Linked DNA regions of Methylomagnum ishizawai. The main gene of each other region encodes a partner of the protein of the gene in region 4 in a complex. Links are inferred from orthologs where the notes say so. Each region holds a gene or a part of one and is shown on either strand. Other genes may lie near its edges.

Region 1 (5,820 bases), 1.3 Mb from region 4 along the record:
CGCCGATGACCATCTCGGCCAGCGCGGTGCGCATCCTGGCGATGGCGCTGGCGCGGTCCTCGCCGTGGGCGATGAGCTTGCCGATCATCGAATCGTAATACGGCGGCACCTTGTAGCCATTGTAGATATGGGTCTCGACCCGGATGCCGGGGCCGCCGGGCATGTGGAATTGCTCGATCAAACCGGGGCTGGGCATGAAGTTCTTGGGGTCTTCGGCGTTGAGGCGGCATTCGATGGCATGGCCGCGCATCACCACATCCTCCTGCCGGATCGACAGGGTTTCGCCCGCCGCGATGCGCAATTGCTCCTTCACGATATCGAAGCCCGTGACCATCTCGGTGACGGGATGCTCGACCTGGACGCGGGTGTTCATCTCGATGAAATAGAATTCGCCGTCCTGGTAGAGGAACTCGAAGGTGCCCGCGCCGAGATAACCGATTTCCTGGCAGGCCTTGACGCAGCGCATCCCCATGGCTTGGCGCTTGGCCTCGTCGATGCCGGGCGCGGGAGCTTCCTCGATCACCTTTTGATGGCGGCGCTGGGTGGAGCAATCGCGCTCGCCCAGATGCACCACGTTGCCATGGCTGTCGGCGATCACCTGGAATTCGATATGGCGCGGATTTTCCAGGAATTTCTCCATGTAGACCATATCGTTGCCGAAGGCGGCGGCGGCTTCGCCGCGGGTCAGGTTGATGGCGCTATGCAGGTTGGCCTCGCTATGCACCACCCGCATCCCACGGCCACCGCCACCGCCCGCCGCCTTGATGATGACCGGGAAGCCGATGCGGCGGGCGATCTTGATATTGGTCTCGTGGTCTTCGCCCAGGGGGCCGTCGGAGCCGGGGATGCAGGGGATGCCGGCCTTCTTCATGGCGGCGATGGCGGCGACCTTGTCGCCCATCATGCGGATGGTGTCGGGCCGGGGGCCGATGAAGATGAAGCCGCTTTGAATCACCTTCTCGGCGAAATCGGCGTTTTCCGAGAGGAAGCCGTAGCCGGGATGGATGGCGACCGAATCCGTCACCTCGGCGGCGCTGATGATAGCGGGGACGTTGAGATAACTTTCTTTCGAGGCCGCGGGGCCGATGCACACCGATTCGTCGGCCAGGCGTACATGCTTGAGGTCGCGGTCGGCCTCGGAATGCACGGCCACGGCCTTGATGCCGAGTTCGCGGCAAGCCCTGAGGATGCGCAGGGCGATCTCGCCCCGGTTGGCGATGAGGATTTTACCGAGCATGGAGATAACCTAAAGGTGGGGGCCGCGTTATTCGATGATGAACAGCGGCTGGTTATATTCCACGGGCTGGGCGTTTTCCACCAACACCTTGGTGATCTTGCCGGATTTGTCGGCCTCGATCTGGTTGAGGATTTTCATCGCCTCGATGATGCACAGGGTTTCCCCGGTCTCCACTAATTGGCCCACTTCCACGAAGGACTTGGCCCCTGGGGTCGGCGAACGGTAGAAGGTACCGACCATCGGCGAACGGACGATATGGCCGGTGATGCGGTCGCCCTCGCCCGTCGCCGGGGCTTCCGGGGCCACAGCGGGTGCTGGCGGTGGCTGGTAGGCGATGGGCATCCCCGGTTGCATCATCGACACGAATTGTGGCGGGGCGGCCACTTGGGAGCCTTGCCGACTGATGCGGACGGATTCTTCTCCCTCGCGGATTTCGATTTCCGCGATATCGGACTCGCCGATCATCTCGATCAGCTTTTTTATTTTTCTAATATCCATGGTGTTATCGACCTTGCTCTAGGAATTGAAAGGCGGCCTCAAGGGCCAAGCCATAACCGGAAGCCCCCAGCCCGCAAATCACACCCTTGGCGATATCGGACAGGTAGGAATGATGGCGGAACGGCTCACGCGCATGGATGTTGGAGAGGTGGACCTCGATGAACGGGATGCGGGTGGCCTGGAAGGCATCGCGCAGGGCGATGCTGGTATGGGTGTAGGCGGCGGGATTGACGAGGATGAAATCCACCTGCTCATGGTAGGCGCGGTGGATGCGCTCGATCAATTCATGCTCGGCGTTGCTCTGGAAGGCTTCCAGGCGATGGCCGCGGGTTTCCGCACTCCGGGCGAGGCCCTCCACGATGTCCTGCAAGGTTTGCCGACCATAGACCTCGGGTTCGCGGACCCCCAGCATGTTCAGGTTCGGGCCGTTCAGGACCAAGATGCTCGCCACGGGAGAACCTCCGGTTAAGGGCGTTGTAAGGGAAACAAGCGCGGGTATTGTGCCGAAACCGGCAAATCTTGTCCATGAAGCTAGATTTTCCACGATGATCGCGGCAGTTGGTGCAAATACCCCAGGATTTCGCTACGGAACTCAAGGCCGGGTTTCCAGTAAAGGCCGGACGATATCGAGGACTTGCTGGCGCTCGAAGCCGCCGGTATGGGTGGCGACCGGCTGGCCCGTGCGGTCGAACACCACCGAGAACGGCAGCACCGACAGGTGGTTGCCGAGTTGGTCGGCCCAATGCGGCACGCGCTCGTCGCCGAGCAGGATGGGGTAGTTGATGGGATTGTCCTTGAGGAAGGTGCGGACCTCTTCCGGGTCGTCGATAGCAGCCCCGACGAACTGCAAGCCTTGCCCGCCGAGTTCCTGCTGCAAGCGCGAGAATTCCGGCATTTCCTCCCGGCACGGCGGGCACCAAGTGGCCCAGAAGTTGAGGACCACCACCTTGCCACGCCATTCGGCCAGGGAATGCGGCGTGCCCGCGAGGTCGTGCAGCGGCGGTTCGGGGACGGGTTCCGTGGGAGACGCCCACCAGTGCTGGGTGGCGATACCGGCCAGCAAGGCGGCGACCGCGACCAGTGGATACAACACTTTGCCGGTCATCAGCGCACCACCTTCCGCACATGTGCCACGAAGTTTTCGGCGTCCATATAGCCCACCACCCGGAACGCCTTGCGCTCCGCTTGGTCCGGCCCGAAGAACAAGGTGGCGGGCGGTCCCACCAGACTGAACCGCTTGAGCAGGGCCGCGTCGTCCTCGGTGTTGTCGGTGACATCGGCTTGCAACAGGACCACATCGGCCAGCGCGGTCCGCACCTTGGCATCGGTGAAGGTATAGCGCTCCATCTCTTTGCAGGACACGCACCAATCGGCGTAATAATCCAGCATCGTCCAGCGCCCGGCGGCCTGGGCCTTCTGGATTTCGCGGTCAAGTTCGGCCACCGATTTGACCCGCCGGAATTCCAGGGATTGCGGGGCCGCCGCCCCGGTACCGCCCGCCGCGACCGCCTGCAAGCCGCGCAAGGGTTGCAAGGGATCGCCCGTGTTGGCGGCCACGCCGATCAAAAGCAGGACGCCATAGGCCAGCATCACGATACCGACGCCCTTCCACAGCCTGCGCCAGCCCGAAGCGGGCTGCGGCAGCGTATCCAGCGCCCCGAGGTACATCGCCGGGATAATCAGCAGCAAAGCCCACAGGAACATCGAAGCCGCGGGCGGCAGGATACGTGCCAACAACCACACGGCGATGCCCAGCAAACCCACGCCGAACACGGCTTTCACCGAATTCATCCAGATACCGGCCTTGGGCAGCAATTTCCCGGCGGAAGCCCCGATGGCCAGTAGCGGCAGCCCCATCCCCAGTCCCAGCGCGAACAAGGCGCAAAAACCCAGCACCCAATCGCCGGACTGGCCGATATAGATCAAGGCACCGGCCAGCGGGGCCGCGACGCACGGCCCGACGATCAAGGCCGAGAGCGCCCCCATCACCGCCGCGCCCGCCAGCGTGCCGCCATGCTGGCGGTTGCTCCAACCGACCACACGGTCCTGGATGAAACCGGGCATTTGCAGGGTGAACAAGCCGAACATCGACAAGGCCAGCACCACGAACACCGCGCTGAAGGCGATGATGACCCTGGGCTCCTGGAACAAGGCTTGCAGATTGCCGCCGAACAGCCCCGCCAACACCCCGAACACCGCATAGGCCAAGGCCGAAGCCAGCACATAACTCAGCGACAGGAAGAAAGCGCGGCGGGTGGTCAGATGATGGCCGTGGCCGACCACGATGCCGGACAGGATGGGAATCATCGGGAACACGCACGGCGTGAACGCCAGCAGCAAGCCCATGCCCAGGAAGCTCGCCACCGTCAGCCACAGCGAATCGTTTTGCAACGAAGAGAAAATCTGGCATTGCTCAGATTGCGGCGCGTCCTCGACGAAGCCTGCGGCGGATTTCATCTCGCATTCGCCGGCGGGGGCGGCGGCGGGTGCGGGCGTGGTGTCCACACTGGCCTGGACCGTACCGGCGGCGGGCAATAGCAACTCGACCGTCTGGTTCATTGGTGGATAACATACGCCGCGGTCGGCACAGCCCTGGAACCCGGCCTTCAAGGCCAGTTTGAGCGGTTGGGCCGCATCGCGCACCAGCGGCAGCGCGAAAGCCACCGTTTCGTGGAACACCTCGACATCGCCGAATTCCTCGTCGTGCTTGGCTTCGCCATGGGGGATCGAGTAATCGCCCAACGCCACGCCCGGCGCCTCGGCCAGGGCGAGCTTGAATTTCTCGCGGTAGAGGTAATAGCCCTTGGCGATCTGCCAATGCAGCCACAGGGTATGATCGTCCTTCACCTCGGCGAAAAACCGGAACGCCTGCTCGGCGGGCAATAGTTCATCCTGGCCGGACCCCGTTTTCAGCCCCAAGGCATGGAGCGCCCCGCCCAGCATCGAATTCGACGCCGCCGCGACATTCAACGGTGGCGGCGCGGGCCAGTCCAGCCGCAGCGTCTGTTTGAGCGGCGGATAGCATACCCCGGCATCGGCGCAGCCCTGCACGCTCATCTCCAAAGCCAAGGTTTGCATCCCGCCGTCCTGGCGCGCCACCGGCAAGCGGATTTGGGCATGGTTCCGGTAGACCTCCATCTCGCCGAAAATCTCGTCGTGCTTCAGCTTGCCCTCGGGCAACACCGGCTCGCCCAATTGGACCCCTGGGGTTTGGGTGGCGAATTTGAATTTCTTGCGGTAGAGGTGATAACCCTCGGCAATATCCCAATCCAATACCACCGTGTCGCCCTCGATCCGGGCCGCGCTCCGAAACGCCTGTTCCGCCGGCAACAGGTCTTCGCCCTCCAGCGCCCAGGCCACGCCCGCGCACCACAGGCACAGCATAAAAAAGCCGCCCCAGGCTCCAAGGCGGCGGCTGAAAAACAGGACGGGAGTCAGGGTTGGGGATGTAGACATGCGCTGATCCAGTGCAGATAAGGGGCCGAACCGCGCGCCACGGGCAGGGCGACGATTTCGGGGACATCGTAGGGATGGCGGGATTGGATGAAAGTTTCCAAGGCCGGATAGAGAGCGGCTTCGGTCTTGATGAGCAACAGGTGTTCGGAAGCCCGCTCGGTCTTGCCCTCCCAGGTGTAGACCGAAACCAGGCCGGGCAGGAGATTGACACAGGCCGCGAGCCGCGCTTCGACCAAGGCTTCGGCCAGCGCCCCGGCGCTGTCGGCGTCGGGGCAGGTGCATAGAACTAGACAGTATTCGGTGGACATGGCAAAAAGCCCCTGGGTTTTCCCGAATTTTACCGTATGAGGATGGGATGGACATTAGACAATGGTTATTGGCCGCCGTGGTGGCCCTGCCGCTCCTGGAGCTTTACCTTCTAATCAAGCTGTTCGGGGCGCTGGGCTTCGTCACGACGGTGGCCTTGCTGCTGGGCGCGGCCAGCCTGGGGATGTCGCTATTGCGCTCGCAGGGCTTATCGACCTGGATGAACGTGCAACGCGCCCTGGCGCGGGGCGAAACCCCGGCCCTGGAAATGCTGGAAAGCGGATTGGTGGCCCTGGGCGGCTTGCTCTTGGTGATCCCGGGAT
Region 2 (5,652 bases), 1.1 Mb from region 4 along the record:
TGGTCCAGTTGTTGACCTTGCCCATGGTGGTGCGCAGGAAGCGCTCGTAATGGCCGAGGTCGAGGTCGGTTTCGGCCCCGTCCTCGGTGACGAACACCTCGCCGTGCTGGAACGGGCTCATGGTGCCGGGATCGACGTTGATATAGGGGTCGAGCTTGGTCATCGTCACCTTGAGGCCGCGGGCTTCGAGGATGGCGGCCAGGGACGACGCGGCGATGCCTTTGCCGAGCGAGGAAACGACACCGCCGGTAATGAAAATGTACTTGGTCATGCGCGAAGGGGGAGGGTTGACCGCGGTCGCCCGCTTGGGGGCCAGGGACGGATGCGGTGGATGGCGGAATATAAGCGTGGCATTTTACCCGACACGGGGCGTTGCGTCATCGCCAGCCTTGGTTTCAAATCGGCGGAAAGCCGGTTTACCATAGCGGGATCAAGTAATAATCCAGGTTTTCAGGAGGAACTAGATGGGCGGGACAAGGCGATTCAGGATGTTGGCGGGCGTGGCGTTGCTAGGCATTGTGGCGGGTTGTGCCTGGGTTGATCTCAAGCCGCAGGGCGAGAAGGTCCGGGTGTTGTCGAAGTCGGAAGTAGGCCGTTGCAAACTGTTGGGCCAGGTCACGGCCAATACCACGGCGACCCTCGGTTTCATCGCCCGCGGCAAATCGGTGGTCCAGGAAGAAGTGTATCGGCTGGCCCGCAACAACGCGGGCGGCATGGGCGGCGATACCATCGTCACCAAGGGGCCGCTGTTGGAAGGGGAGCAGTCGTTCGAGGTCTATCGCTGCATCAATCCGTAGCGGGGTTTTCCGATAGGGCGCGGAGAGGCGGGGGTGGAAACCATTCGATCATGATATTGCGCCCCGCCGGGTCGCCCGCGAATGCCTGGCAAATCCACCTTCCCCCCACCGCCACCAGCCGTCCATCCACATAGACCAAGGGCGTCCGCTCCCGCACCCAGGGCGGAATCCCGGCTTCCTGGAACAGCTTTTTCAAGTCCCGCGAGCCTGTCCGGCCCAGGGGGCGGCAGGTTTCGCCGCCTTGGCGGTAGCGCACGGTAATGGCTGCCGTCCGCCACAATCCAGGCGCGATGCCGGGGCCATCGATGGGCCGGGCGATGAGTTCGCCGTTGCCATCGGGCAGGAGCAGGGGCGCGAGGCCGTCCCAGGCGATGATGGTGCCGCTATCGAATGGCCCGGCGGGTGGCAGCAAATACAACTCGTTCCGATAGCGGCGGATTTCCCCCTCCCGCCAGCGCACCGCGGGACTCCGCTCGGGATGGGCGTTGAGGGCGCAATCCAACACCTGTTCCAACACGCGGGCCGAGGGCGTTCGGAAACCTTTGGCCCCGATCCATTCCCGCAGCACCAAACGCCGATCCGCCGCCGCATAAGCCAACAGGCGGTCCACGCACAGCGTCCCCCGCTCCGGGTTCAGCGCCGCATGGCAGAGGTCGCGGGCCAGCGCCGCCAGGGTGGCCTGGGCCTCGGCGCAATGCCGGGCGGAGCGGCTGAGGGTGGCGCCGACGGCGGGCCAGCGCTCGGCCAGCACCGGCAGGATGCGGTGGCGGATGAAATTGCGGTCGTAGCCCAAATCCCGGTTGCTGGGGTCTTCGAGCCAATCCAGTTCGAGCTTTTCGGCGTAATCCCGCAGTTCGGCGCGGCCATGGTCCAGCAAGGGCCGCGTGAGGAAACCGGGGCCGAACGCCGCCCGCTCCGGCATCGCCGCCAAACCCGGCAATCCCGCGCCGCGCAGCAATTGCAGTAGCAAGGTCTCGGCCTGGTCGTCCCGATGTTGGGCGGTGAGCAAGGTATCGCCCGTCGCCATCAATGTGGCCAGGGTTTGGTAACGGGCGGCGCGGGCGGCTTCCTCGGGGCTTTGGCCGGGACGGGGCCGGGCATCGACCCGCAGCAAACGGAACGCCACGCCCTCGGCCTCGCAGGTGGTCCGGCACTGTTCGGCCCAGTGTTCGGCGGCGGCTTGCAAGCCATGATGCACGTGGACGGCGGTGCAGCGGAAATCCTGGGAAACGCGGGCCAGTTCGGCGCACAGGCGCAGCAGTACCCGCGAGTCGAGTCCGCCGCTATAGGCGATCCAATAATGGGGGGAGGGCGGATGGCGGGCGAGGCTGGCCCGTAAAGTGTCGGCGGAGAGGTTCATGGAAGCGGGGTGTTCCGTGGCCCGGATGGAACACAGTGGAATCCGGGCTACGGGGTTGGGAAGCGGGTCAGGCGTTGGCTTCTTCGTAGACGCCATAGCTCATCAGGCGGGCATAGCGCCGTTCCAGCAATCCCTCCATGGGGGTGCGGAGCAGTTCCTCCAGGTGGCGCTTGATCGCCGCCTTCAGGTTGTTGGCGGCTTGCTGGCGGTCGCGGTGGGCGCCGCCCAGGGGTTCGGGCACGATCTCGTCGATCAGCTTGAGTTCCCGCAAACGGTCGGAGGTGATGCCCATGGCCTCGGCGGCGAGTTCGGCCTTGTCGGCGCTTTTCCACAGGATCGAGGCGCAACCTTCCGGCGAGATCACCGAATAAGTGCTGTATTGCAGCATCAAGAGCCGGTCGCCCACGCCGATGGCCAGCGCCCCGCCCGAACCGCCCTCGCCGACCACGGTGCAAAGGATCGGGGTACGCAGGGTCGCCATCTCGAACAGGTTGCGGGCGATGGCCTCGCTCTGGCCGCGTTCTTCCGCGCCGATGCCGGGATAGGCGCCGGGCGTGTCGATGAAGCAAAGAATGGGCAGGTGGAAACGCTCGGCCAAGCGCATCAGGCGCAGCGCCTTGCGGTAGCCTTCCGGGCGCGGCATTCCGAAGTTGCGGTGGATTTTCTCCTTGGTGTCGCGGCCCTTCTGATGGCCGATCACCATGACCGGCAGGCCGTCGAGTTTGGTCAGACCGCCGACGATGGCCGGATCGTCGGCGTAGGCGCGGTCGCCGTGCAACTCATGGAAATCCCCGAAGATCAATTCCAGGTAATCCAGGGTATAGAGCCGTTGCGGATGGCGGGAGATTTGCGAAATCTGCCAGGCGGTCAGCGAGGAAAACACCGATTCGGTGAGCTTGCGGCTTTTGTCTTCGAGGCGGGCGATTTCTTCGCTGATGTTGATTTCGTTGTCGAAGCCGACCCGTTTGAGTTCGCCGATCTTGGCTTCGAGTTCGGCGATGGGTTGTTCGAAATCGAGGAATTTCAGGTCCATGTTTTAGTTGTCTCGGCGCGGACGGAAAAACGGCTATTTTAACACCTCGGCTAGGAAATCTTTGAGGCTTTCCCAGGAACGGCGGTCGGCGGTTTCCTGGTAGACCGTGCCGAAGCCAGGGTCGTTGGCCCTGGGGTTGGTGAAGGCGTGGACGGTGTGGCCATAGGCGTGGATTTGCCAGTCGGCCCCGGCCTGGGTGAGTTCATGGCCCAGGGCCACCATTTGTTCTGGCTTGACCATGGGGTCGTCGAAGCCGTGCAGGGCCAGCACCTTGGCTTTGATCTTATTGTTGCCGGTATTGCCGGGCGGGATGAACAGGCCATGGAAGCTGACCACGCCGCGTAGGTCGGCCCCGGTCCGCGCCAAGTCCAGCACGCACAGCCCGCCGAAGCAAAAGCCCATGGCGGCGATGCGCCGCGCATCGACTTCCGGTTGCAGGCGTAGGGTATCGAGGGCGGCGGTGATCCGGCTTTGCAAGAGGACGCGGTCTTGCACGAAGGGTTGCATGAGTTGGGCGTTTTCTTCCGGCCCCGAGCCCAGGACGCCCTTGCCGTACATGTCGAGCGCGAAGGCGGCGTAGCCGAGTTCGGCCAGTTTGCGGGCCTTGTCGCAGACGAACTCTTCGCGGCCTGCCCAGGCATGGGCGATCAGCACGGCGGGCAGGGGTTGGGCGCGGCGGTTGTCGTAGGCGAAAAAGCCTTCGAGCGCGGTGTCGGCGTGGGTGTAATCGACGGTACGGGTTTGGATCGCCATGAAGCTTATCTCCGGTCGGGAAATGGGTGGGGAGGCCAGCGGCGGCGATACCCTAGCAGAAGCCGGGCCGGGAATGCCATGGTTGCGGGCGGGCGCTGACCACGCTCCGGGCTTGGGTCGCGATGCTGGTCATCGGTGGCCGACCAAAACGGGAGCGAGCCGTATGGGGTTTTGGGGATGCTTGAAACATCGGCCCGGTGGGCGGAGAGGATGCTTGGATGACTGCGAAGGCTGGTGGCGGAATTTTCGCTTAGGGGAACCTAAGCAAAAAAGCGACGGCTTACTCCTGGAACAAAAGTATTAAGAAGAAGCCGTCGGTAAAGTGGACTTTGCCGAAAGTTCTCTCGGGTTCCGTGTACGAGTAATTAAACCATCGACATGAACCGGGATTGCCACATCCAACAAAGTCTGCTGAGGTTTTTTTTACTGGGATGCCCCGCTTGCGCCGCTAGGATATTTCCGGGCTGGGCAGGCGGGGCATAGGTGCTTTTACCTTGTTATTATTTGGAGTGCTGGCGTTCGATCTGCTTTTCCACCTCAGCCTTGGATTCGGCCTGGGCTTGTTGATTCTTGACGCCGGCTTCCAGATCATCACGCGCACCGCGCATGGCGAACACGACAACGACCGCTAAAAGGATAACGCCGCCGATGTACAACCAAAAATTGTCTTTCTCTTGTTCCATATTTACCTCCTCAGTCTTTCGTCTTTCGTTGATATTGAAAAATCACGCCCTTCTGGTTGGGGCGGGAATAAAATATCGGAGATCAGAGGCTGTTTGGTTACAAAACCGTGTAAATTTCATTTCAAATGAATACGTAATAAATGAAGTTATCATAAAAATTTCATGATTTGATCGATATGCTTGATGGCGATGTATTCATGAAACGGCGGGCCGCTCCCGGTCGGGACGACGATATACCATGCGGCCTGGGTGGGACGGGGCGGATTCGGCTGGAACGCCGAGGAACGGCGGGTCCGGCCTTCAAAACTGGCGGGAGCCTTGGAACGGTTCTGGGGGGCGGCTTCTAGCGATCCGAAGAGGGCCGGTCAATCGGTTTCCTCTTGCTGGCGGATCAGCGAGCCTTCCAAGGTATACAGGGATTCATATTCCCTGCCGTTTTCTTTGAATTCTATGACGTAGGCCGGACTGCCTTCGAAGCGCTGGGCCTCGTACTCCACGTCCCGAGCGTTCGGGTGTGCTTGCTCGAAGGAATCGAGTACGGCTTTCGGCACTTGATCTTTGCCGATATCGTTGGCGTTGGCGGCCGCCGGACCGAATACCGCCAAATATGTTGCAAATCCAACGAGCATGTTGGTCTTCATGAATCCCTCCATTCGGGCATCGAACGGCTACGCCGCAAAACGCGGATCATTGGCGAGAAGCGCCGTGCAGTCAATCCTGGGTTTGTGTCGAGAGGAACGGGGGGGCAAACTTCAGTTTGCACGCGGGGGTGGCCTGCGAACAAACCGAAGTTCATGCTCCGGGGCGATGCGGGGGGGTATTTATGACATATTCCTGGGCCGATGGAGGGTATCCGTCACGGCACCAATGAGGGCTTGAACGCCAACACCTGGGCTTGCATGCGCTTGACTTGGCCGATGCTGAAACCGGTCATACAGGCATCGGCGCTGTAATCCATGTAGTTGGTCACCGGGTCTTTGCCTAGCTTGTTCGCGCAGGTATCCCTTTTGACGGGGCAATCGAAAT
Region 3 (5,835 bases), 1.3 Mb from region 4 along the record:
CGGAAGCCCATGTTGATCCCGGACAATATCGAGCAATTGGTCGGGCGCGGCGACGGCAAGCGCATCCTGCCACCGTGCCAAGCCTGCCACGAAGCGGACGGACGCGGCCAGAAGATCGATATTCCGGCCTTGGCGGCGCAGCGGGCGGCCTATCTGGAACAAACACTGCTCGCCTATAAGTCCGGCGAGCGCCATAACGACCTCTACAGCCGGATGCGCTCGCTCACCCAACAACTCAGCGACGAGGAAATCAAGCAACTGGCGCGTTATTACGCCGGTGCCAGCGAATAAAACCCACCGGCCAGGGAAGGCCGCACCCGCCCACCAACCCCCACCCACAACCATGCCGATCCGCCGCGCCACCCCGCTCCTCCTCCTGTTGCCCGCGCTGGTCCAGGCCGACGAAGAGCAAATCTTCGCCTGGACCCGGTCGCAAGGCGAATGCGACCAAGCCCTGGACCAAGCCCGCTACCCGGACGCGGAAGCGGCCTGCCGACAAGCGATGCGCCTGGGGGAACAGTTGGAACCGGGCTTGTTCTTCGACACCAGCCTGAACGGGCTGACCATGACCTATCTGAAGCAACAGCGCTACGCCGAGGCGGAAACCGCGATCAAGCGCCTGTTGGAAACCCGGACCGCCGCGTTTGGGGCGGAACATCCCTTGACCGCCAGCGCCATGAACCTGTTGGCGACGGTCTACCGCAAGACCGGGCGGGAAGCGGAGGCCAAACAAGTGGACGCGCAATTCCGCCGCGTCGAGGACGCTTGCGGCGGGGCGCTGGACGAAGCGGCGCGGGAACGGATCGCCCAGGGAGCCAGCCTCAACCCTTGCGACCCCTGGCCGGTGCCGGACTTCCTGCGCTAAGGCGGCTCAGTGCAGGGCGCGCGGCGGCTGCGGCGGCTTGTACACGCAGGAAAACCGCGCCATCACCACCCCCTGCGCGTCCTCGTGCAACAGGGACAGGATGCCCATATCGATATCCCGGAAATAGATGAGGTTGGCGGGCTTGCCATCGATCAGGCAAGCACCGTGCAGGAAATGGTACTCGGCGATTTCGGTCATGGTCAGCCGGACCTCGCTGGGCCGCCGCTTGAGCAGGGCGTTGCCGAGTTCCACCACGATGGGCCGCATGAATTCGCCATCGACCGGCTCGCCCATCCGCATGAACTCGGGCCGCTCGGCGAAATGGCCCAGGAAATAATCGCAAGGCTCCTTGAAGTCCTTGGACTTGATGAGCTTGTCCTTGAGGATCAAGAGTTTTTTCAGGTCTACCATGGCGCTCTCCCGCATGGATGCGCGGCGGTGGGCGGGGTTTCCCAGCCACGCAGTGGAAATAAGCCCCATTCTACGCACACCCTCCGCAAGACCAAACCGGACCCGATCCGCTACCATTCCCCCTTTTGCCGAGCCACCGCCATGAAAGCCCTCATCGTCCCCGTCACCGCGTTCCAACAAAACTGCACCCTGCTCTGGTGCGAGCGCACGCTGGAAGGCGTGGTGATCGATCCGGGCGGGGATTTGGACCTGATCCTCGAAGAAGCCCGGACGGCGGGCGTGAAGCTGGTGAAAATCCTGCTGACCCACGCCCATATCGACCACGCCGGCGGCACGGCGGAACTGGCCGAGCGCCTGGGCCTCCCGGTCGAAGGCCCGCAACGGCTGGACGATTTCTGGATCAAGCTGCTGCCCCAGCAAAGCCGGATGTTCGGTTTCCCGCCGGTGCCGATGTTCACGCCCGACCGCTGGCTGGACCAGGGCGACACGGTGGAATTCGGCGGAGAAACCCTGGAAGTGCTGCATTGTCCGGGGCACACGCCGGGGCATGTGGTGTTCTTCCACCGGGGCGAACGGCTGGCGGTGGTGGGGGATGTGCTATTCCAGGGTTCGATAGGCCGCACCGATTTCCCGCAGGGCGACCATGCCACCTTGTTGAAATCCATCCGCGAGCGGCTGTTCCCCTTGGGCGAGGACGTGGTGTTCATCCCCGGCCATGGCCCCGTGTCCAGCTTCGGCGAGGAGATGCGCCACAATCCCTATGTGGGCGTGGGCATGGAGTGACCGGGCACGGAATTACCGGAATTCGATGGTGAAACCGCCCACCTCCCGGCTGGGCTTGGCGAGGGTCAGGCGGATTTCGTAGGACTTGCCGACCGGCATCTCCGCGCCTTCCTGCCAGTCCGGGAGGTAGTCCATCGGCGCGAACACCCGCTCGGCCAGCGGATGCCCGTCCAGCGCGTTCAGCACCAGCCGCACATCGGGGAAATCCTGCGGCAGGGTCGCTTGGTTGGCGAACACCATGCGGAAATCGAGGATTTCCTTGCTGTCCCGGTTGGCGCTCAAAGCGCGGTCCAAGGTGGCGATATGGGCGGTGTCCTTGAACGGCGCGAGTTCGCAGCCGAAAGTCGCGCACAGGCTATCCAGCACGGGCCGGGCATAGCTGTTCTGGGCCAGGCGCTTGCCCTCGAAGCCGAACACCTGCACGCCCAGCAGCGCCAATAGGCCCAGGGCGGCGGCCCCCCAGCGCAGCGGTTCGGGCAGTTCGGGGAAGCCGGTGGATTGGGGGCGGGGCTTGCGCCCGATGCGGTCAGTGGTGGCGGGCATATCGATTCCCCAAGGCGCTTGGGCCTCGTCCAGTTCTTCCAAACGCCCGTGCCCGAAGCGGGGCGGCGGGGCGGGCGGATTGCGGTCCGGTCCTGCGAGCTGGCTCCGCGCCGCGCCACGGGGCCAAGCATTGAAGGCGGTATGGCAATGCTTGCAGAGGATTTCCCCTTGGCTGGCGCGTAATTCCTGGGTGCCGATGCGGTACTCGGTTTGGCAGGCCGGGCACCGGAACCGCTTCGTCATCACCCGGCCCGCTTGACGCCGGACAGCAAGGCCCAATCCTCCCGCACCAGCGTCGGCGCGAATTCGACCCGGTCGGCGTAGGCGGCGCGTACCGTGTCGGCCTGGGTGGCGAGGATGCCCGACAAGGCCAAGCCGCCGCCGGGCCGCAAAGGCGCCAGGATGGCGGCGGCCAATTCGACCAGGGGACCAGCCAGGATATTCGCCAGCACGATATCGGCTTCCAGCGCGGGCAGCGCCTTGGGCAGATAGAGTTTCAGCCCGGCTTCCACGCTATTTTTGCGGGCATTGTCGGCGCTGGCGGTGAGGGCTTGGGGATCGATATCGACGCCATGGGCCAGGACCGCGCCCAGTTTCAAGGCGGCGATGGCGAGTATCCCGGAGCCGCAACCGTAATCCAGCACGGTCTTGCCGGCCACCTCCTGGCCGTCCAGCCATTCCAGGCACAGCGCGGTGGTGGGATGGGTGCCGGTGCCGAAGGCAAGGCCGGGATCGAGCCAGACATTGACGGCGTCGGGTTCGGGCGGCTCGTAGCTAGTGGGGCAAATCCACAGCCGCTGGCCAAAGGACATGGGCTTGAAATGCTCCAGCCACGCCCGTTCCCACACTTGATCCTCCAGGACGGAGGCTCTCCAGTCGCGCAACCCGCCGCCGAAGCGGGCTTCCACGGCGGCGCGGACCGCCGCTTCGTCCGCGCCCTCCTCGAACAAGGCCACCACCTGGGTACGATTCCACAGCGGCGTCTCGCCCGGCTTCGGCTCGAACAAGGGCTGGTCGCCCGCGTCCTCGAAACCGACCGACACCGCCCCGAGGTCCATGAACAGGTCCGACAGCGGCTCGGCCCTGGATTCATCGACGACGACGGCGAATTGCTGCCACATCAGTGCTTCAGCCCCAGTTTTTGTTCCAGGTAATGGATGTTCTGCCCACCCGCCTCGAACGCCGCGTCGTTGATGATGTCCAGCAGCAAGGGGATATTGCAGCGGATGCCGCCGATGACCATCTCGGCCAGCGCGGTGCGCATCCTGGCGATGGCGCTGGCGCGGTCCTCGCCGTGGGCGATGAGCTTGCCGATCATCGAATCGTAATACGGCGGCACCTTGTAGCCATTGTAGATATGGGTCTCGACCCGGATGCCGGGGCCGCCGGGCATGTGGAATTGCTCGATCAAACCGGGGCTGGGCATGAAGTTCTTGGGGTCTTCGGCGTTGAGGCGGCATTCGATGGCATGGCCGCGCATCACCACATCCTCCTGCCGGATCGACAGGGTTTCGCCCGCCGCGATGCGCAATTGCTCCTTCACGATATCGAAGCCCGTGACCATCTCGGTGACGGGATGCTCGACCTGGACGCGGGTGTTCATCTCGATGAAATAGAATTCGCCGTCCTGGTAGAGGAACTCGAAGGTGCCCGCGCCGAGATAACCGATTTCCTGGCAGGCCTTGACGCAGCGCATCCCCATGGCTTGGCGCTTGGCCTCGTCGATGCCGGGCGCGGGAGCTTCCTCGATCACCTTTTGATGGCGGCGCTGGGTGGAGCAATCGCGCTCGCCCAGATGCACCACGTTGCCATGGCTGTCGGCGATCACCTGGAATTCGATATGGCGCGGATTTTCCAGGAATTTCTCCATGTAGACCATATCGTTGCCGAAGGCGGCGGCGGCTTCGCCGCGGGTCAGGTTGATGGCGCTATGCAGGTTGGCCTCGCTATGCACCACCCGCATCCCACGGCCACCGCCACCGCCCGCCGCCTTGATGATGACCGGGAAGCCGATGCGGCGGGCGATCTTGATATTGGTCTCGTGGTCTTCGCCCAGGGGGCCGTCGGAGCCGGGGATGCAGGGGATGCCGGCCTTCTTCATGGCGGCGATGGCGGCGACCTTGTCGCCCATCATGCGGATGGTGTCGGGCCGGGGGCCGATGAAGATGAAGCCGCTTTGAATCACCTTCTCGGCGAAATCGGCGTTTTCCGAGAGGAAGCCGTAGCCGGGATGGATGGCGACCGAATCCGTCACCTCGGCGGCGCTGATGATAGCGGGGACGTTGAGATAACTTTCTTTCGAGGCCGCGGGGCCGATGCACACCGATTCGTCGGCCAGGCGTACATGCTTGAGGTCGCGGTCGGCCTCGGAATGCACGGCCACGGCCTTGATGCCGAGTTCGCGGCAAGCCCTGAGGATGCGCAGGGCGATCTCGCCCCGGTTGGCGATGAGGATTTTACCGAGCATGGAGATAACCTAAAGGTGGGGGCCGCGTTATTCGATGATGAACAGCGGCTGGTTATATTCCACGGGCTGGGCGTTTTCCACCAACACCTTGGTGATCTTGCCGGATTTGTCGGCCTCGATCTGGTTGAGGATTTTCATCGCCTCGATGATGCACAGGGTTTCCCCGGTCTCCACTAATTGGCCCACTTCCACGAAGGACTTGGCCCCTGGGGTCGGCGAACGGTAGAAGGTACCGACCATCGGCGAACGGACGATATGGCCGGTGATGCGGTCGCCCTCGCCCGTCGCCGGGGCTTCCGGGGCCACAGCGGGTGCTGGCGGTGGCTGGTAGGCGATGGGCATCCCCGGTTGCATCATCGACACGAATTGTGGCGGGGCGGCCACTTGGGAGCCTTGCCGACTGATGCGGACGGATTCTTCTCCCTCGCGGATTTCGATTTCCGCGATATCGGACTCGCCGATCATCTCGATCAGCTTTTTTATTTTTCTAATATCCATGGTGTTATCGACCTTGCTCTAGGAATTGAAAGGCGGCCTCAAGGGCCAAGCCATAACCGGAAGCCCCCAGCCCGCAAATCACACCCTTGGCGATATCGGACAGGTAGGAATGATGGCGGAACGGCTCACGCGCATGGATGTTGGAGAGGTGGACCTCGATGAACGGGATGCGGGTGGCCTGGAAGGCATCGCGCAGGGCGATGCTGGTATGGGTGTAGGCGGCGGGATTGACGAGGATGAAATCCACCTGCTCATGGTAGGCGCGGTG
Region 4 (5,783 bases):
ATGCCGACGATATCCTTATCCCGCATCACCGCGAACACCGCATGGACCTTGCGGCCCGCGAATTCCCGGCGGAGATACCCGGCCAGCATCCTGACCGCCTGCGGATTATGGGCCACATCCAGCAGCACGGGAACCTCGCCCGGAAAGAATTGGAACCGGCCCATCAGGCTGACCCCGGCGAGACCGCCACGGATGGCGTCCACCGAAACCGGCCGCCGGTCGGCGATCCGGTGCAGGGTTTCCAACACCGCCGCGGCGTTCATGAGTTGATGCTCGCCGGGGATCGCGGGCCGGGGCAGATCGTCGAGACGTGCCGCCCCGCTCCACCAAGCCCAACCCCGCCCGGAAACCGCATAGCCAAAATCCCGGCCCTGGCAGCGCAAGGGTACGCCCTGTTGTTCGGCATAGCCTAGCACCGAATCCGGCACCGCCGGATCGCCGATCACGGCGGGCCGCCCGGCGCGGAAAATCCCGGCCTTTTCCAGGCCAATCGCCTCGCGGGTATGGCCCAGCCATTCCTGATGGTCGATATCGATGCTGGCGAGCAAGGCGGCATCGGTGTCGATGATGTTCACCGCATCCAACCTGCCGCCCAAGCCCACCTCCAGAATCTGCACGTCCAAACCGGCGGCGGCGAAGATATCCAGGGCCGCGAGGGTGCCGAACTCGAAAAAGCTGAGGGAGGTTGCGCCACGGGCGGCGTCGATGCGGGCGAAAGCTTCGCAGATGGGCGCGTCGTCCACCATCCGGCCATCGATGCGGATGCGCTCGTTGTACTTGAGGATATGCGGCGAGGTATAAGTGCCCACCCGGTAGCCTTGCGCCCTGAGGATCGCGTCCAACAGGGCGACACAGGAACCCTTGCCATTGGTGCCGCCCACGGTGATGGTGAACGGAACCCGGCGGTCCCCATCCATCGCCGCGAACACCCGGCTCACCCGGCCCAGCCCCATGTCGATGGCGCGGGGATGCAAGGTCTCCTGCCAAGCCAGCCAATCAGCCAGCGTTGTGAAACGCATGGGTTTAGGCGTCGCCTTGGGGTTCGCCGCTGGGCAGCGGCGCATCGGTGGCGACTATTTCAGGCTTGGGTTCTTCGACCACGGGCGGTTTCTGCGCCACGGACGGCCTACCGGTCATCAAAAGGTCGAGTAAGGCCGCGATCTTGCCGCGCATTTCGCGGCGGTCCACGATCATATCCAAGGCACCGTGTTCCAGCAGGAATTCGCTGCGCTGGAAGCCTTCCGGCAGTTTCTCGCGCACGGTCTGCTCGATCACCCGTGGCCCTGCGAAGCCGATCAAAGCACCCGGCTCGCCGATATTGATATCGCCCAGCATCGCCAAACTGGCCGACACCCCGCCCATGGTGGGATCGGTCAGCACCGAAATGAACGGCAAACCGGCGGCGGCGAGTTTGGCCAAGGCGGCGCTGGTCTTCGCCATCTGGAACAAGGACAGCAAGGATTCCTGCATCCGCGCCCCGCCGCTGGCGCTGAACACCACCAGGGGCATCCCGTGGGCCAAGCAATGATTGACCCCGCGCACGAAACGCTCGCCCACCACCGACCCCATGGACCCGGCCATGAAATCGAAATTGAAGGCGGCGGCGACCACGGGACGCCCTTCCAACTGCCCGGCGACCACGCTTAGCGCGTCCTTTTCCCCGGTGGCTTTCTGGGCCTGGGACAGGCGGTCCTTGTATTTCTTGCTATCGCGGAATTTCAAGGGATCGAGCGGGGCGAGGTTCTCGCCGAGTTCCAGGCGGTTCCCAGGATCGAGGAACAGATGCAGACGCTTCTTGCTACCGATCCGCATGTGATGGCCGCACTTGGGGCAGACTTCAAGGTTCCGCTCCACCTCCGAGCGATAGAGGATGGCGTTGCAACTCGGGCATTTGCTCCACAATCCTTCCGGCACCGTGCTTTTGGTAGAAGCTTCCGTGCGGATTTTCGAAGGAACAAGTTTGTGAAACCAGCTCAAGGGGTTGACTCTCGTATGGGTTTAGGAAGAGGCGGCGTCCATCGCGGAACGCATGGATTGCAGCAAGGCGACGATCCCGGCCAGGGCGCGGTCGGGTTCGCTTTCGGCGGCTTCGATCTTGCCGACCAGGGCGCTACCCACGACCACGGCATCGGCAAAGGCGGCGATGGCGGCGGCGATTTGGGCATCCTTCACGCCGAAGCCAACGCCGACCGGCAGGTTGGTCAGCGCCTTGATTTCGGCCAGCTTGCGCTCGACCTCGCCCAAGTCCATATGGGAAGCGCCGGTCACGCCCTTCAGCGAAACATAATAGAGATAGCCACGACCGAGTTGGCCCATTTTGCGGATGCGCTCCTCGGTGCTGTTCGGGGCCAGGAGATAGATGGGATCGATGCCCGCCTCGTGCAGCAGGGGCAGCAGTTCGGAGGATTCCTCGGGCGGCAGATCGACGGTGAGGACGCCATCGACCCCGGCTGCCTTGGCCTGCTCGACGAAAGCCGTGTAGCCCATGGCCTCGATAGGGTTGAGATAACCCATCAGCACCACGGGGGTTTCGGCGTCCTGGGCGCGGAATTCACAGACCAGGCCCAACACCCGGCGCAGGCCCATCTTATGGACCAGGGCGCGTTCGCTGGCCTTCTGGATCACCGGGCCGTCGGCCATGGGATCGGAAAACGGCACGCCCAGCTCGATGATATCGGCCCCGGCCCCGACCATGGCATGGAGCGCCGGGACGGTGAATTCCGGGGTGGGATCGCCCGCCGTGATGAACGGGATGAGCGCCTTGCGCTGGGCTTGTCGCAATGCCTCGAATTTGGCGGTCAGGCGGCTCACAGGCTGATTCCCTCGCGTTGGGCTATGGTGTTGATGTCTTTGTCGCCGCGCCCGGAGAGGTTGACCAGGATTTGCTGGTCCTTGCCCAGGGTGGGCGCGAGTTTCATGGCGTAGGCGACGGCGTGGCTGGATTCCAGGGCCGGGATGATGCCTTCCATCCGGGTCAGGGTGTGGAAACCCACCATCGCTTCGCTATCGGTGATGCTGACGTAGTTGGCTCTGCCTGAGTCCTTGAGCCAAGCATGTTCCGGGCCGACGCCGGGATAATCCAGGCCGGCGGAAATCGAGTGGGTTTCGATGATTTCGCCGTCCTCGTCTTCCATCAGATAAGTGCGGTTGCCGTGCAACACACCGGGACGGCCCGCGCTCAAGGGCGCGGAATGACGGCCGGTTTCGATACCGTCGCCCGCCGCTTCGACGCCGTACATCGCGATGTCCTTATCGTCGATGAAGGGGTAGAACAAGCCAATGGCATTGGAACCCCCGCCCACGCAGGCGACCAAGGCATCGGCTTGGCGTCCGGTCATGTCCTGCATTTGCTGGCGGGCTTCGCGGCCAATCACGGCTTGGAAATCGCGCACCATGGCGGGATAAGGATGCGGACCCGCCACCGTGCCGATAATGTAGAAGGTGTTATCGACGTTGGTGACCCAGTCGCGGAGCGCTTCGTTGAGCGCGTCCTTCAAGGTCTTGGAGCCGGATTCGACCGGCACCACGGTCGCGCCCAGGAGTTTCATCCTGAGGACGTTGGGCGCTTGCCGAGCCACATCCACCGAACCCATGTAGACCACGCATTCAAGGCCCAAGCGTGCCGCCACGGTGGCGGTGGCGACGCCGTGCTGGCCCGCGCCGGTCTCGGCAATGATGCGGGTCTTGCCCATGCGCTTGGCCAAGAGGGCTTGGCCAACGGTGTTGTTGACCTTGTGCGCCCCGGTGTGGTTGAGGTCTTCGCGCTTGAGGAAGATTTGCGCCCCGCCCAGATGGCGGCTCAGCCGCTCGGCATGGTAGATGGGCGAAGGTCTGCCGACATAGTGCTTGAGGTCGTAGTCGAGCTCGGCCAGGAATTCCGGGTCTTGCATGTAGCGCCGATAAGCTTGGTTCAGCTCGTCGATGGGGTACATGAGGGTCTCGGCCACGAACACGCCGCCGTAGGGACCGAAGTGGCCGCGTTCGTCGGGTAGGTTATAAGCTTCCGTCGGCATATTGATTACTATCGAATAGGTGTACTGCTTGAATGAACGCCGCCATCTTGGCGGCGTCCTTGATTCCCTTCCCCGCTTCCACTCCGCTCGATACATCGAGCGCATAGGGCCGTACTGTCCGCAGGGCTTCCGCCACATTGCCGGGGGCCAATCCGCCCGCCAGCGTCAACGTCCTGGCGGACTCCGCCGGGACCAAATCCCAGTCGAAACGCTCGCCGGTACCGCCCTGGGCGTCCGGGTGCCAAGCATCCAACAAGATACCGGAAGCTTCCCGGTACTGCGCCATGGCCCCCGCGAGGTCCAAACCCGGCCTCATGCGGATGGCCTTGAGATAAGGCTTGGCGAACGCACCGCAGTAACCAGCGTCCTCGTCGCCATGGAACTGGAGCAGATCGATCCGCACCGCCCCGAGGACCTCCGCCACCCGCGCCGCCGCCGCGTCCACAAACAAAGCGACCACGGTGACAAAGGGCGGAAGTCCCGCCACGATGGCCCGGGCCTGTTCGATCCCGACATGGCGCGGGCTGGGCGGATAAAACACCAAACCCAAAGCGTCCGCGCCCAAATGCACGGCGGCCAGGGCATCTTGGGGGCGGGTGAAGCCGCAGATTTTAACCCGAGTTCGGCGGAAGAGGTACGGGATTTTGTTCACTCGCGGTCCGGGGTATAGCGGCTGGCGTGGGCGGGCAGGTGCTGGAAGATGGGATGGCGGACGATACCGAAGGCTTCGGGATAGCAAATCCCGCCCAAGTATAAGCCATCGGCCGGAGCCGTCACACCGCCCTGGGCGCGGTCGCGGGCGGCCAACACCTCAGCGGCCCAGCGCGGGGGACGCTTACCGGAACCGATCTCGATCAAGACCCCGGCGATGTTCCGCACCATATGATGCAGGAAGGCGTTGGCGCACAGTTCGATCACCACCCTATCGGCCTCTTCGCGCCGCACATGGATGAAATGCATATAGCGGTGCGGGCTTTTGGATTGGCAGCCCTGGGCGCGGAACGAGGAAAAATCGTGATCGCCGATCAAATATTGGGCCGCCGTATGCATGGCCTCCACATCGAGCGGCGCGAAATGCCAAGTCATCTGCCGTCGGTGCAAGGCGGATTTCATGGGCCGGTTGAGGATGACATAGCGGTAATAACGGGCGATGGCGCTGTAGCGGGCGTGGAAATCTTCCGCCACCTCGCGTACCCACAATACGCGCACATCCTCGGGCAGGACGGTATTGGTGCCCATCAACCAGGAATAAGGCTTGCGCTGGACTTCGGGATCGAAATGCACCACCTGTTCCAAGGCGTGAACCCCGGCGTCGGTGCGGCCCGCGCAGACCGCCTTGACCTCGCGGTCGGCGACCCGGCCCAAGGCGGCGTCGAGGGTGGCCTGCACGGTGCGTTTGTCGGGTTGCCATTGCCAGCCGGCGAAGGCCGAACCGTCGTATTCGATACCTAGAGCAAGACGCATGGGGAAAATAGCGGGGGAACGGGGGCGCTATTGTTCCAGATTGGGCGGGAGGGCGGAAGCGGCATCGGGGGAATAGCAGGACGGACGGGAAACCCATGGACGGTCATGCGGTTACACGCCACCGTCCATGGGCCGAACGCAGGGACTGTTTGGAATCAGGCCAGGGCAAGGCCCAAGCCGCGCCGCTTGCTGAAACCCAAGCCGGCCAATCCCAAGCCCATCAGGTAGAGGGTGGCGGGGACCGGGGCTTCCGAACCGCTGCCGCCGCCACTGCCGGCGTAACCGACCGGATCGCTGAAGAGGACG

The links.
Region 1: the proteins of accD (region 4) and accB are in contact, whole or in part, in a solved structure (PDB 8UXZ), measured with the Escherichia coli proteins. The link is inferred for Methylomagnum ishizawai from one-to-one orthologs.
Region 2: the proteins of accD (region 4) and accA are in contact, whole or in part, in a solved structure (PDB 8UXZ), measured with the Escherichia coli proteins. The link is inferred for Methylomagnum ishizawai from one-to-one orthologs.
Region 3: the proteins of accD (region 4) and accC are in contact, whole or in part, in a solved structure (PDB 8UXZ), measured with the Escherichia coli proteins. The link is inferred for Methylomagnum ishizawai from one-to-one orthologs.

The regions. Positions count from the first base shown.
Region 1 is NZ_FXAM01000001.1:3,997,193-4,003,012, forward strand. Bases 1-2,924 are described here. They hold accB (acetyl-CoA carboxylase biotin carboxyl carrier protein), read right to left. Parts: upstream 1,736-2,924; coding sequence 1,265-1,735; downstream 1-1,264. Other genes in these bases: accC (acetyl-CoA carboxylase biotin carboxylase subunit), read right to left, coding at 1-1,237; aroQ (type II 3-dehydroquinate dehydratase), read right to left, coding at 1,740-2,186; B9N93_RS17870 (TlpA family protein disulfide reductase), read right to left, coding at 2,328-2,840; dsbD (protein-disulfide reductase DsbD), read right to left, coding at 2,840-2,924. Outside these bases: more of dsbD, read right to left, coding at 2,925-5,191; divalent-cation tolerance protein CutA, read right to left, coding at 5,170-5,499; B9N93_RS17885 (FxsA family protein), read left to right, coding at 5,547-5,820. UniProt on the Escherichia coli protein: This protein is a component of the acetyl coenzyme A carboxylase complex; first, biotin carboxylase catalyzes the carboxylation of the carrier protein and then the transcarboxylase transfers the carboxyl group to form malonyl-CoA.
Region 2 is NZ_FXAM01000001.1:1,602,501-1,608,152, forward strand. Bases 1,208-3,963 are described here. They hold accA (acetyl-CoA carboxylase carboxyl transferase subunit alpha), read right to left. Parts: upstream 3,191-3,963; coding sequence 2,225-3,190; downstream 1,208-2,224. Other genes in these bases: tilS (tRNA lysidine(34) synthetase TilS), read right to left, coding at 1,208-2,157; B9N93_RS07270 (dienelactone hydrolase family protein), read right to left, coding at 3,224-3,943. In the rest of the region: B9N93_RS07250 (CTP synthase), read right to left, coding at 1-271; B9N93_RS07255 (DUF4156 domain-containing protein), read left to right, coding at 465-797; more of tilS, read right to left, coding at 787-1,207; B9N93_RS07275 (hypothetical protein), read right to left, coding at 4,444-4,626; B9N93_RS07280 (hypothetical protein), read right to left, coding at 4,992-5,267; B9N93_RS07285 (zinc metalloprotease), read right to left, coding at 5,483-5,652. UniProt on the Escherichia coli protein: Component of the acetyl coenzyme A carboxylase (ACC) complex. First, biotin carboxylase catalyzes the carboxylation of biotin on its carrier protein (BCCP) and then the CO(2) group is transferred by the carboxyltransferase to acetyl-CoA to form malonyl-CoA.
Region 3 is NZ_FXAM01000001.1:3,993,361-3,999,195, forward strand. The notes cover bases 2,897-5,835. They hold accC (acetyl-CoA carboxylase biotin carboxylase subunit), read right to left. Parts: upstream 5,070-5,835; coding sequence 3,723-5,069; downstream 2,897-3,722. Other genes in these bases: prmA (50S ribosomal protein L11 methyltransferase), read right to left, coding at 2,897-3,723; accB (acetyl-CoA carboxylase biotin carboxyl carrier protein), read right to left, coding at 5,097-5,567; aroQ (type II 3-dehydroquinate dehydratase), read right to left, coding at 5,572-5,835. Also shown: B9N93_RS17825 (c-type cytochrome), read left to right, coding at 1-291; B9N93_RS17830 (tetratricopeptide repeat protein), read left to right, coding at 344-865; B9N93_RS17835 (hypothetical protein), read right to left, coding at 872-1,276; B9N93_RS17840 (MBL fold metallo-hydrolase), read left to right, coding at 1,418-2,059; B9N93_RS17845 (zinc-ribbon and DUF3426 domain-containing protein), read right to left, coding at 2,072-2,845; more of prmA, read right to left, coding at 2,845-2,896. UniProt on the Escherichia coli protein: This protein is a component of the acetyl coenzyme A carboxylase complex; first, biotin carboxylase catalyzes the carboxylation of the carrier protein and then the transcarboxylase transfers the carboxyl group to form malonyl-CoA.
Region 4 is NZ_FXAM01000001.1:2,714,491-2,720,273, forward strand. The notes cover bases 1-2,887. They hold accD (acetyl-CoA carboxylase, carboxyltransferase subunit beta), read right to left. Parts: upstream 1,978-2,887; coding sequence 1,024-1,977; downstream 1-1,023. Other genes in these bases: folC (bifunctional tetrahydrofolate synthase/dihydrofolate synthase), read right to left, coding at 1-1,019; trpA (tryptophan synthase subunit alpha), read right to left, coding at 1,999-2,811; trpB (tryptophan synthase subunit beta), read right to left, coding at 2,808-2,887. Outside these bases: more of trpB, read right to left, coding at 2,888-4,013; B9N93_RS12025 (phosphoribosylanthranilate isomerase), read right to left, coding at 3,994-4,665; tRNA pseudouridine(38-40) synthase TruA, read right to left, coding at 4,662-5,477; B9N93_RS12035 (PEP-CTERM sorting domain-containing protein), read right to left, coding at 5,633-5,783.